DNA from 3 places in the Vibrio gallaecicus genome. Region 3 is predicted to be linked to each of the others. Evidence: predicted binding sites of a transcription regulator. Region 3 holds the regulator's gene; each other region holds the start of a gene.
The links. The regulator CRP, encoded in region 3, controls carbon source genes, mostly activating them, when cyclic AMP is high. The targets are predictions, from matches to a motif close to TGTGANNNNNNTCACA.
Positions count from the first base shown of each region.

Region 1: a site for CRP is predicted at 1,487-1,502, ahead of cdd (cytidine deaminase). Genes of this name have one in related genera too.
Region 2: a site for CRP is predicted at 2,121-2,136, ahead of recB (exodeoxyribonuclease V subunit beta). Genes of this name have one in related genera too.

Region 1 is NZ_AP025490.1:1,399,425-1,403,325, reverse strand. It holds gene sbcB (exodeoxyribonuclease I) at 1-70, shown strand, start outside; gene OCU78_RS06190 (CidA/LrgA family protein) at 112-489, shown strand; gene OCU78_RS06185 (LrgB family protein) at 492-1,187, shown strand; gene cdd (cytidine deaminase) at 1,607-2,494, shown strand; gene purT (formate-dependent phosphoribosylglycinamide formyltransferase) at 2,667-3,842, shown strand.
Region 2 is NZ_AP025490.1:768,332-772,232, forward strand. It holds gene recC (exodeoxyribonuclease V subunit gamma) at 1-1,832, shown strand, start outside; gene recB (exodeoxyribonuclease V subunit beta) at 2,334-3,901, shown strand, end outside.
Region 3 is NZ_AP025490.1:2,971,381-2,975,281, reverse strand. It holds gene astD (succinylglutamate-semialdehyde dehydrogenase) at 1-490, shown strand, start outside; gene OCU78_RS13070 (DUF1338 domain-containing protein) at 691-1,482, shown strand; gene crp (cAMP-activated global transcriptional regulator CRP) at 1,711-2,343, opposite strand; gene OCU78_RS13060 (phosphoribulokinase) at 2,585-3,454, opposite strand; gene OCU78_RS13055 (YheU family protein) at 3,601-3,813, opposite strand; gene OCU78_RS13050 (hydrolase) at 3,895-3,901, opposite strand, start outside.

The DNA.
Region 1 (3,901 bases), 1.6 Mb from region 3:
TGAGAGTGATGAGAAGAAAATGGCGATTCTCAAATCTGTTTACCAATATGTTGAAAAGCTTGTTAGCTAGCACTCTGACCATTCCAAACCACAAAGGCTCTATCCACATTTATGGATGTAAAAAGTAAGCTCATTGATATCATTTACTGCTTAATATCTTTCGTACTCATTATTGGATCTTTAACTGCAGGAAATGCCATCCAACAATTTTTAGATACTTCTATACCTGGAAGTATCTTCGGAATGCTATTGCTATTCGCGGCAATGGCGAGCGGGTTACTACCTTCTAAATGGGTTAAATCAGGAGCCAATATAATCATTCGATTTATGGTACTCCTTTTCGTACCAATCAGTGTTGGGCTAATGGAACATATTGATATGCTGATTAACAATGCATTGCCTATTTTAGCCAGTGCTGTAGGTGGTTCATTAATCGTATTAGTTTCCTTAGCGCTGTTTCTTGATCACTTACTTACAAGAAGGGATTGAGTATGTGGTTAATTGTCACTGTCATCGTATTTATGTTCGCTAGATGGGTAAGCAGAAAAGTTAATTCACCTTTCTGTAACCCATTACTGATCTGCCTCGCGATCTTGATCCCTATTCTTACTTATCTAAAAGTACCGTTCGAGCGCTATTATGCCGACAACTCTTGGATAAATTATATGCTTCAACCCGCTGTGGTTGCCTTAGCTTATCCTTTATATGAACAGCTTCCACAGATCAGAGCTAATTGGCGAATCATAACGCTTGCATGCACGATCGGCAGTATCATGTCTATGATTACGGCAGCCACTATCGCAACATTATTCCATGCAGAATTAAGCCTAGTCGCCAGTTTACTTGGTAAGTCTGTTACCACACCTATTGCTATGGAAATATCCAGCCACCTGGGTGGAGAAGCTGCAATTGCGGCTATTTTAGTATTGATAGTGGGCTTGTTCGGTGCAATTTTTGCCTACCCTATTTATAATTTAATAGGAATAAAAAGTCCCATAGCACGAGGTCTTACCATGGGAACCATTTCCCATGCGTTAGGGACTGCAGCCAGTGCAGAAAAGGCGCCACAAGATGCGGCCTTCAGTTCGCTTGCTTTAGTACTGTGCGGCGTGATCACTTCAATCATTGCACCAACGATCTTCTCTGCAGTGGTTTGGGTCTATGCCTTTTTTGAATTAGCGGTCTAACGATTACTTTTCCTCATTAAATTATTACGACACATAATAATTCCTGCTTCTCATTGGCGGACTTCGTCATTGGGAAGCTTAATCATTGCAGTATTGATAGTTTGCAATATTATCCCCCCCCCTAATCTGAACTAATTTAGCGATACCTGAATGATTTTATAGAGTGTATTCAGGTGTTTTTATAGCAGAACTCACCCAACTTTTACTTTCTCCCCCCCAACTATCACAAAAAATATAACCTTTTCTACCTAACATTTATTTAACTAATGAGTTATTTGCATATTGAAATCGATTGCATTTGTGACCTCACTCTAATTGTGAAACAACATGTAACATGCACATTTGAATGGTGATCTTTATCACAGATAAATCCCTGTGATGATCTAGAATTAAAACCTAAGATTAATTAAGGATTACACATGACAAGTCGTATCACTCTGGCGCTAGAAAATGCTCCTCAAACAATTAAAGCTCTTCTCAGTGACATTGTGTTAGCTGAAGGTTTTGATGCCACTTTTAGTAAAGAACAATATCAAGAATTGCTTTCAGCCAGCGGGTTAGAAGATAATGAACTTCGTGTTGCACTACTCCCCTTAGCAGCGGCTTATTCATACGCGCCTATTTCTAACTTTTATGTTGGCTCATTAGTCCGCGGACTTTCAGGTCGTTTATACTTCGGTGCTAACCTTGAAATTTCTGGCGCACAACTCGGTCAAACAGTTCATGCTGAACAATCTGGTATCAGCCACGCATGGATGAAAGGGGAAGAAGGCATCTCTGATATCACTATCAACTTCAGCCCTTGCGGTCACTGTCGCCAGTTTATGAATGAACTGACCACCGCGAAAGAACTTAAGATTCAGCTTCCTGAACGTGACGAAAAATCTCTAGAAGATTACTTGCCAGACTCATTTGGTCCTGCAGATCTTGGTATCACAACAGGTTTAATGAGTAAGCTAGACCATGCATTTTCATGTGAAGACAATGACTCGCTTGTCACTAGTGCATTACATGCTCTAAACCGCAGCCATGCACCTTATACAAAGAACCTCAGCGGCGTAGCATTAAAACTAATTACCGGCGAAGTTTTCACAGGTTCATATGCTGAAAATGCTGCTTTCAACCCTAGCCTACCACCTCTTCAAGTAGCACTTATTCAGTTAAGATTAGCTGGCTTCGAATTCGACCAAATTGAATGCGCGGTACTGGTTGAAATGAACGAAGGCTCTATTAGTCACCTAGCAGATACACAGTCAACACTTGAAACAATAAATCCTGACATTCCAGTATCTTACCTAGCAATCTAAATACATAGATTCAACAAGAAGTTAACAAGCCACCACTAATTCAGTTGGTGGCTTTTTTATTCTCTAAAAGTCGCGAAAACCAACAGGCAAACGATTGCTTTTGACATTTAAAACAGTATCATCACCCCGTTCTTAAATTACTTATCAGCTATACAGTTCGGAAGGAATATACATGTTTGGTTCAGCAACTAGTCAAAATGCAACTCGTGTCCTTTTACTTGGTTCTGGTGAACTTGGTAAAGAAGTGGCAATAGAATGCCAACGTTTAGGTTTAGAAGTGATTGCTTGTGATCGCTACGCAAACGCACCGGCAATGCAAGTTGCTCACCGTAGTCACGTCTTTGATATGCTAGATGGAGAAGCGTTAGAAGCCATCATTGAGCAAGAAAAGCCAGATTATGTAGTACCTGAAATTGAAGCAATCGCAACGGATAAACTTGTTGAGCTTGAGTCTAAAGGACTCAATGTCGTTCCAACTGCAAATGCAACGAAGCTAACAATGAACCGTGAAGGTATCCGTAGACTGGCTGCTGAAGAATTATCGCTTAGCACTTCTCCATATCGCTTTGCTGATAATTTTGATGACTTCTCTTCTGCTGTAGAGTTCGTTGGTCTGCCTTGTGTAGTCAAACCAGTTATGAGCTCTTCAGGTAAAGGTCAGAGTGTTATAAAAACTGAAGCTGATATTCAAACAGCTTGGGATTATGCACAAGAAGGTGGTCGTACTGGCGCTGGACGAGTAATTGTTGAAGGCTTCATTGACTTCGATTACGAGATTACCTTATTAACCATTCGAGCTGTGGATGGCGTGCATTTCTGTGCACCAATCGGCCATCGTCAAGAAGATGGCGACTACCGTGAATCATGGCAGCCGCAAGTCATGTCAGACAACGCTTTAAAAGCCGCACAATTTACTGCTGAACAAGTAGTTAATGCCTTAGGCGGGTTTGGTATATTCGGTGTAGAGCTTTTCATCAAAGGTGACCATGTTATCTTTAACGAAGTTTCCCCGCGTCCACATGACACTGGCTTAGTAACGCTTCTATCGCAAGACTCATCAGAATTTGCCTTACATGTTCGTGCTTTCACTGGCATGCCTATCAACTCGATAACACAGTATGGTCCATGTGCTTCAGCAGTCGTTCTAGGGCAAGGTTCGTCAGAGAACATCCGTTATGAAGGGTTAAATAAAGCGCTAGCATTCCCTCAAACACAAGTTCGCTTATTCGGTAAGCCGGACATCAATGGCCGCAGACGCTTAGGTGTGGCGCTTACACGCCGTAAGACAGTTGAAACTGCAATTGAAGACGCAGTTGAAAGTGCAAGCAAGATCAAAGTTATCTACTAACTAATGGTTAACTTTTGACTCAGCTATTTCTTAACTTAGCTATTTATTTAACGAGTTCT
Region 2 (3,901 bases), 1.1 Mb from region 3:
GCTTATTTGAAAGCCATGGAGACTCCATTGCTGCTTACAATGAAGTTCAGGGTATAAACGCAGAACTTGCCGGGAAATTAGCCCACTTTATTGAACGCATTGCCCATTATCGTGATTTGCTTACTCGTTCTCAGTCTATTGATGCGTGGCGAGAAGTATTGCTTTCTATGATTGATGATTTCTTTGCGGTTGAGCTTGAGGGTGAAGTTGTACTGAAATCAATCCGAGATGCGCTTTCTCAACTCAAAGAGCAGTTGGATGATGCACTATTTGAAGAAGAGTTGTCTCCAAGCATTATCTACCAATATCTAAATAACAAACTATCCGGTGCTCGAATCAGCCAAAGATTCCTTGCTGGTCAAGTTAACTTTTGCACCTTGATGCCAATGCGTTCTATCCCTTTTAAAACCGTGTGTTTGTTAGGAATGAATGATGGAGTGTATCCACGTTCAGTTCCACCCGAAGGGTTCGACTTAATGAATGGTCGAATCCGCCCTGGTGATAGATCCCGCCGAGATGATGATCGTTACCTCTTTTTAGAAGCCATGCTATCGGCTCAAGAGTGCTTATATATCAGCTTTGTTGGTCGCTCAATTCAAGATAATACAGAGCGTGTTCCTTCTGTCTTAGTGGCTGAGTTATTGGAATATTGCCAGCAGAATTATTGCTTGGAAGGGCAGCAAGCATTGCCTAGTGATGATTCGGGTGAAAACTTAGAGCAAGCCATAACGTTTGAACATTCAATGACGCCATTTAGCCCTTCGGCTTTTAATCATGATTTAGCACCAGCTATGAATAGCTACGCGAGAGAATGGTTACCTGCCGCAAACAGACAAGGGCAAAGAAGTGGTGATTTTAACCGTTCCTTGGATGAGTACTTACATGGTGCGACTTATCCTTTAGAACTTGATTTGGTTGAATTGCAACGATTCTGGCGCTTACCTGTGCAGTACTTCTTCAATCGTCGCTTAAAAGTGATGTTTGAGCCACCGCTACCAGTAATGGAAGATGATGAACCGTTTGTGCTAAATGGGCTGGAAAGTTTCCAACTTAAGAATGATTTACTGCAAGTATTGCTCGACAATTCAGACAATGTTGATGAAGCCGTTTCGCAATTTGTGTCTGAACAAAAAGCGCAAGGTAAGTTACCTATTGGTGCATTTGGTGACATAGAGTTTGAAACGAATCGAGTCCAAGCCGAAGAGTTAGCCAAAGAAATTCGCTTTGTGAGCGGTTCTATCCAAAGCGATATAGACGTGAATATTGAACTCAACGTTCTTGGTGAAGGTAAACCAGTCCGCTTAACGGGTTGGTTAACTCAAAACTATCGATCAGGCTTAGTTCGTTACCGAAGCGGAAAAATACGCTCACAAGACTACTTATCAGCATGGATTGATCACTTGTGTTGCGCTGCTATGGGGAATACAAAATCCACCCATATTATTGGCTACGATAAAAAAGAAGGCGTTGTGCATTTAACTTATGCACCGCTTAATAACGCTCAGAAAGCGGTCGAGTTATTAGGTGAATTCGTTGAGCTATTTTATCAAGGAATGACAGCGCCGCTGCCTTACTTCCCTAAAACGGCACTTGCAAATGTTGAGGCGGGCTTTAGCCGAGGTAAGTGGGTGGATGATGAAGAAAAGTCATTCAAGAAAATGGCAGATACTTTTAACGATAGTTATGCATTTACTGGTGAAGGTCGTGATACTTATATTTCTCGTATCTGGCCGCAATGGAATGATGAACTTGCCGCTCAAGCTCGTTTATATTCCAGCCGAATCTTACAAGCTCCTCGTTTATCAGCCATCGACCCTAAAGATCAGGAATAACCAATCAAGCAGTTAGCGTTCTGATTTTAAAGAGATATGTCTAAAGAGCTTTAGGAAGGTAAATAAAGCAGTAGATAAGCTGAGTTAGGAAAACAGAGAATTAGAAAGCTAGGAAAACAGAAGGCAAGAAAGCAGAAAGGTAAAGTGGCCGCCAGTAAATCATTATTAGTGTAGGGCGTTCGCTGTGCGGCCATAGGTCAGAGGGACCATGATTCTTTTGGTTAGCAAAATGTAACAAAATATAGCTAACTCATGGCGCGCATAGTAACGGGCACATGAAATGTTAACCGTGAGTGAGATCTCACAACATTCTATAGAGTAAATAAATATTCATAATTCCCTCCATTTTATGGGAAAGATCACATGCATTTAGAGCGACTGTTATTTGCTATGGGGTCTGAGGTAAAGGAAACCCTCGCGATTTAAGCTGGGATCACCCAATTCAGATAATTGAATGATGACAATAACGAACACAAAATTGATATTGAAAGGTGTGCATTTATGACAGTAACGTCTCAGGCGAATTCAATAGTGGCGACGCCTCTTCAAACCATGACATTTCCTTTGCATGGTGCGCGGCTCATTGAAGCTTCTGCGGGCACAGGTAAAACCTTCACTATTGCAGGTTTGTATTTACGCTTGTTATTAGGTCATGGCTCTGCGACTTCAGAAGAATCAGAAGGCACACGTCACCAGCAACCTTTGACTGTCGATCAAATCTTAGTCGTGACTTTTACTGAGGCGGCTACAGCAGAGTTAAGAGACCGCATTCGCTCTAGAATTCATGATGCCAGGATTGCTTTTGCTCGTGGAGTTAGCCACGACCCTGTTATTGCACCACTATTAGAAGAAGTCTCTAATCACGCTCAAGCGGCATCGATTTTATTGCAAGCTGAAAGGCAGATGGATGAAGCTGCGGTCTACACTATTCATGGCTTTTGTCAGCGAATGCTAACGCAAAATGCTTTTGAGTCTGGCAGCCGTTTTGACAATGAATTTGTCACTGATGAAAGTCACTTGAAAGCGCAAGTGGTCGCTGATTATTGGCGACGTCAGTTCTACCCATTGCCGATGCAATTGGTTGGTGAAGTTCGTAATATCTGGGGGTCACCTTCGGCTTTACTGGCTGATGTAAACCGTTATCTGACTGGCTCTCCACTTAAACTTACTGTTGAAGCGATGAGCGGTGACTTGCAAAGCCTACATAATCAGAACCTAGATAAAATCAAAGCTCTGAAAAAGCTATGGTTAGACTCAGAGGCTGACTTCTTAGCGTTAATATCTGGGTCTGATGTTAATAAGCGAAGCTATACCAAAAAGTCACTACCTACTTGGCTTGAAGCTGTTACGGCTTGGGCGAACAGTGAGACTTATGATTACATTGTTCCGGATAAACTCGAAAAGTTCTCGCAAAGCACATTAAATGAAAAAACACCCAAAGGAACGGCACCGCAGCATGCAGTTTTCGAAGCTATCGAGGAGTTTTTAGCGAATCCAGCAGACCTTAAAGCACCTCTATTGGCGCATGCCATCCAACATTGTAGAGAAATGTTGGCAAAGGCTAAGCAGCAAAAGCAATGGTTGTCTTTTGATGACTTGTTGACTCAGTTATCTGCTTCAATCGATATGGATGAGCAATCACTGTTAATTGAACGAATTCGAAGCTTATACCCCGTTGCAATGATCGATGAATTCCAAGATACCGATCCACTGCAATACAGTATTTTTAGCCGTATTTATTTAGACAGCCCAGAATGCGGCTTGTTTATGATCGGCGATCCCAAGCAAGCAATCTACGGCTTCCGTGGGGCGGATATTTTTACTTACATCAAAGCTCGTAACCAAGTTAGTGCTCACTACACGTTAGGGACAAACTGGCGCTCAAGTGCTGATATGGTTAGTGCTGTCAATCAGGTGTTCGCAACGCCTGATAGTCCTTTCATTTATGACCAGGATATCCCTTTCTTATCGGTATCAGCTAGCCCTAGTGCTGATAAAAGAAAATGGGTAATGAATGGTAAAACCCAGCAAGCCATGACCTTTTGGTTACAAGAAGCAGAAGATAAGCC
Region 3 (3,901 bases):
TTCAGAAGCGGCTGCGAAGTTTATTCTTGATGCTCAAGCAAACCTTCAGTCTCTTGGAGGCGTTAGCCTAGTAGAAGCTAAAGGGCTTGAAGCTGCATTTGTGACTCCTGGTATTATCGATGCAACAAACATTGCTGAGTTGCCTGATGAGGAATATTTTGGACCACTTCTACAAGTTGTGCGTTACCAATCATTGGAAGAGGCCGTAAACCTAGCTAACGATACTCGTTTTGGCTTATCTGCAGGTCTTGTTTCAACGGATGACTCTGAATGGGAATATTTCGTGGATCATATCCGTGCAGGTATTGTAAACCGTAACCGACAACTGACAGGGGCAAGTGGTGATGCACCATTTGGTGGACCTGGTGCGTCGGGTAACTTACGACCAAGTGCTTACTACGCTGCGGATTACTGTGCTTATCCAATGGCTTCAATGGAAGGTGGAGAGACATTGCTGCCCGCGACATTTAGCCCAGGTATTGAACTTTAAATAAATCACTGAATATAAAGCTTAAATACTAGCCTTATCTCGATGTAAGGCTAGTCATAATAATAAAAACTCTGGTGATTGCTTATTCATGGAAAGCTTCTGCCAGTGACAATGATTGCAAAATGGCTGCGGCATAAGCGGTAGCTTATCTTCTTAATCCAATATCTCTAGCTTGCTAGTACCCTCGACAAGGAGTCACCATGACGCCCGATCTATTATTCAGCTCATTATGGAACGATTATATTCAACGTTTATGCCCTTCAGCAGCTCAAGTTCAGCAGCTGTTGAAAGAAGACGAAGCGTTGATCAACGACCATATTGCACTGCGAACTTTCAACGTAGCCCCGCTTGGCATTGATACTCTAGCCAAACCATTTATAGATCTAGGCTATCAAGCTTGTGGTGATTATCTTTTCGAAAGTAAAAAATTAGTCGCGAAGCATTTTGAACACCCAGATCCAAATCAACCAAAAGTGTTCATTAGTGAACTTAAAGTTGAAGAGTGTTCAGCGGAGTTACAAACAATCGTTGCTAAGCTTGTGAAGCAATTGGACACCAATAAGCTAAAAGGTCATGAGTTCCTATTTGGTGGGCGACTATGGGATTTAAGCTTTGTGGATTTCCAAGTGTTGGCAAAAGAAAGTGAGTACGCTTCTTGGCTTGCGGCACATGGTTATGGGGCAAACCATTTCACAGTAAGTGTGAATCAACTGAATAAGTTTGATGAAGTTCAGTCTGTGAATGACTACTTGAGAGATGAAGGTTTTACTATCAATAGTGCTGGTGGAGAAGTAAAAGGATCACCTGAAGTGCTTCTTGAACAATCTTCAACGATGGCGGATAAAGTCGCGGTTACTTTCACCGAAGGTGTCGAAATGATCCCGGGTGGCTTTTACGAATTTGCTAAGCGCTACGTGATGGCAAATGGGGAAATCTATACTGGTTTTGTTGCGGCTTCTGCCGATAAGATTTTTGAAAGTACAGATAGCTAATCTAACTTGTGTTCTCTAGAGGCTTTCATTACTAAGCCCTAGAACCTAGAACCTAGAACCTAGAACCTAGAACCTAGAACCTAGAACCTAGAACCTAGAACCTAGAACCTAGAACCTAGAACCTAGAACCTAGAACCTAGAGCCTAGAAAAGAAAAAGCCACCAACTTTGCAGCTGGTGGCTTTAATATTTGTCTCGGCTTTTAATTGCTAGCTAGAGCGATTAAAAATTAGCGAGTACCGTAAACAACGATAGTCTTACCGTGAGCTGAAATTAAGTTCTGCTCTTCTAGCATCTTCAAGATACGACCAACAGTCTCACGTGAACAGCCAACAATCTGACCGATCTCTTGACGAGTGATCTTGATTTGCATGCCGTCTGGGTGAGTCATTGCATCTGGCTGTTTAGCTAGGTTTAGTAGCGTTTGAGCGATACGACCAGTCACGTCAAGGAAAGCTAAGTCACCTACTTTTTGGCTAGTCACTTGTAGACGATTAGCCATTTGAGATGATAGACGCATTAAGATGTCTGGGTTCACTTGGATAAGTTGACGGAATTTCTTAAATGAAATTTCAGCCACTTCACAAGGAGATTTAGCACGAACCCAAGCAGTACGCTCTTGGTCTTCTTCAAATAGACCAAGCTCACCAATAAAGTCACCTTGGTTTAGGTAAGAAAGAATCATCTCCTTACCTTCTTCATCTTTGATTAGAACCGCAACAGAACCTTTTACGATGTAGTACAAGGTTTCCGCTTTTTCACCAGCGTGAATTAGCGTGCTTTTAGAAGGGTACTTATGAATATGACAATGTGACAGAAACCATTCTAATGTTGGATCGGTTTGAGGTTTACCTAGAACCATAATATCTCACTTCCTCTGCAGGGTATGCTTGCTGCTTTCCGTATTAATTAGCTAAGCCTAAATTAGGCTTTAGGGTAAGAGCACTTTTTCAGTGCTGCAAGCTATCTTTTGTTTCGGACTAAAATAGTATCCTTTTTCAGTCACTATTTCTTGATTTTAATCGTGACCAAGCTGCGATTTTTTACGCAAAATTGTGCACATGATCACGGTATGAAAAGTAACCTGATAAAATGACGTTCTGTTAACCTATTTTTCCAGTTTCAATCAGCTGTTGAAGGATAGGTCTAACAATGAGCTCCATAGCAAAGCTCATCTTCCCGCCTGGCACGACTAGCGTATTATGTCGCGACATAAATGAGCCATCAATCATTGCTAAAAGGTATGGGAAATCGACATTTTTAATGCCACGCAATCGAATGACTACGAAGCTTTCATCTAAACTAGGGATTCCTTTTGCGTTCAGAGGGTTTGATGTATCGACTGTCGGAACACGTTGGAAGTTGATATGAGTACGTGAAAATTGTGGTGTAATGTAATTCAAATAGTCGTCCATTGAACGAACAATGGAGTCCATTACCGCTTCACGAGAATGCCCTCGGTCGCGAGTATCTCGGACGAACTTTTGAATCCACTCTAAGTTTACGATGGGTACCATGCCAATCAATAAATCGACATGTTGTGAGGCATTAATGTCGCCATCCACAACACCACCGTGTAGTCCTTCATAGAACATCACATCCGAGTTTTCAGGAATATCCTGCCAAGGCGTGAAAGTGCCTGGCATTTGATTATATGGAACGGCTTCATCAAAAGTATGAAGGTAGCGGCGTACTTGCCCTGTACCTTCATTACCATATTTACGGAAAAACTCAGCCAGTGCTCCAAAGTCGTTGGCTTGTGGGCCAAAGTAACTGATGTGCTTTCCTTGTTCGCGTGCTTTACGGATCTCTACATCCATTTCTGGGCGAGTGAAGCGGTGAAAGCTATCGCCTTCTACCCATGCTGCCTTTACGTCCATCATATTGAACATTTTTCTAAAGGCTTCGGAAGTTGTAGTTGTACCGGCTCCTGATGAACCCGTTACTGCGATAATTGGATGTTTAGCGGACATGACAACCCTTGTCTTTGTAGTAACTTACTTGTTAGCAATCGCTTTCACTATAACATGGCTCACTGGCTAGCGCAGCATAGCTCCCTGCCATACGGTTACTCTACTTATTGTTGTTCTTTGATTCCATTCATTGCTTAAACTCAACTTCACATTGTATGACGTAGCTGAATATCAACAGTTTCGTGCAACTCAGAAAAGACGATATTGGCATCGCCTGTCTTCAGTTGGTTTTTTACTTGGTCAATTTTATTTTGTAGAGAAATTTCAACATCCCCGTAATCAGTACCTTCACGAAGCACAAACTCCTTAACGAGGTTTTCTAATGTTTCAGGTGCAATGTCTTGCCATGGAATGATCATAAATACATCTCTATTTTACGGTCAGCTTTTGGTTAGAACCTTATTGGTTCATGGAAATGACGAAAGAAAATAAGGCAACCATTATGCC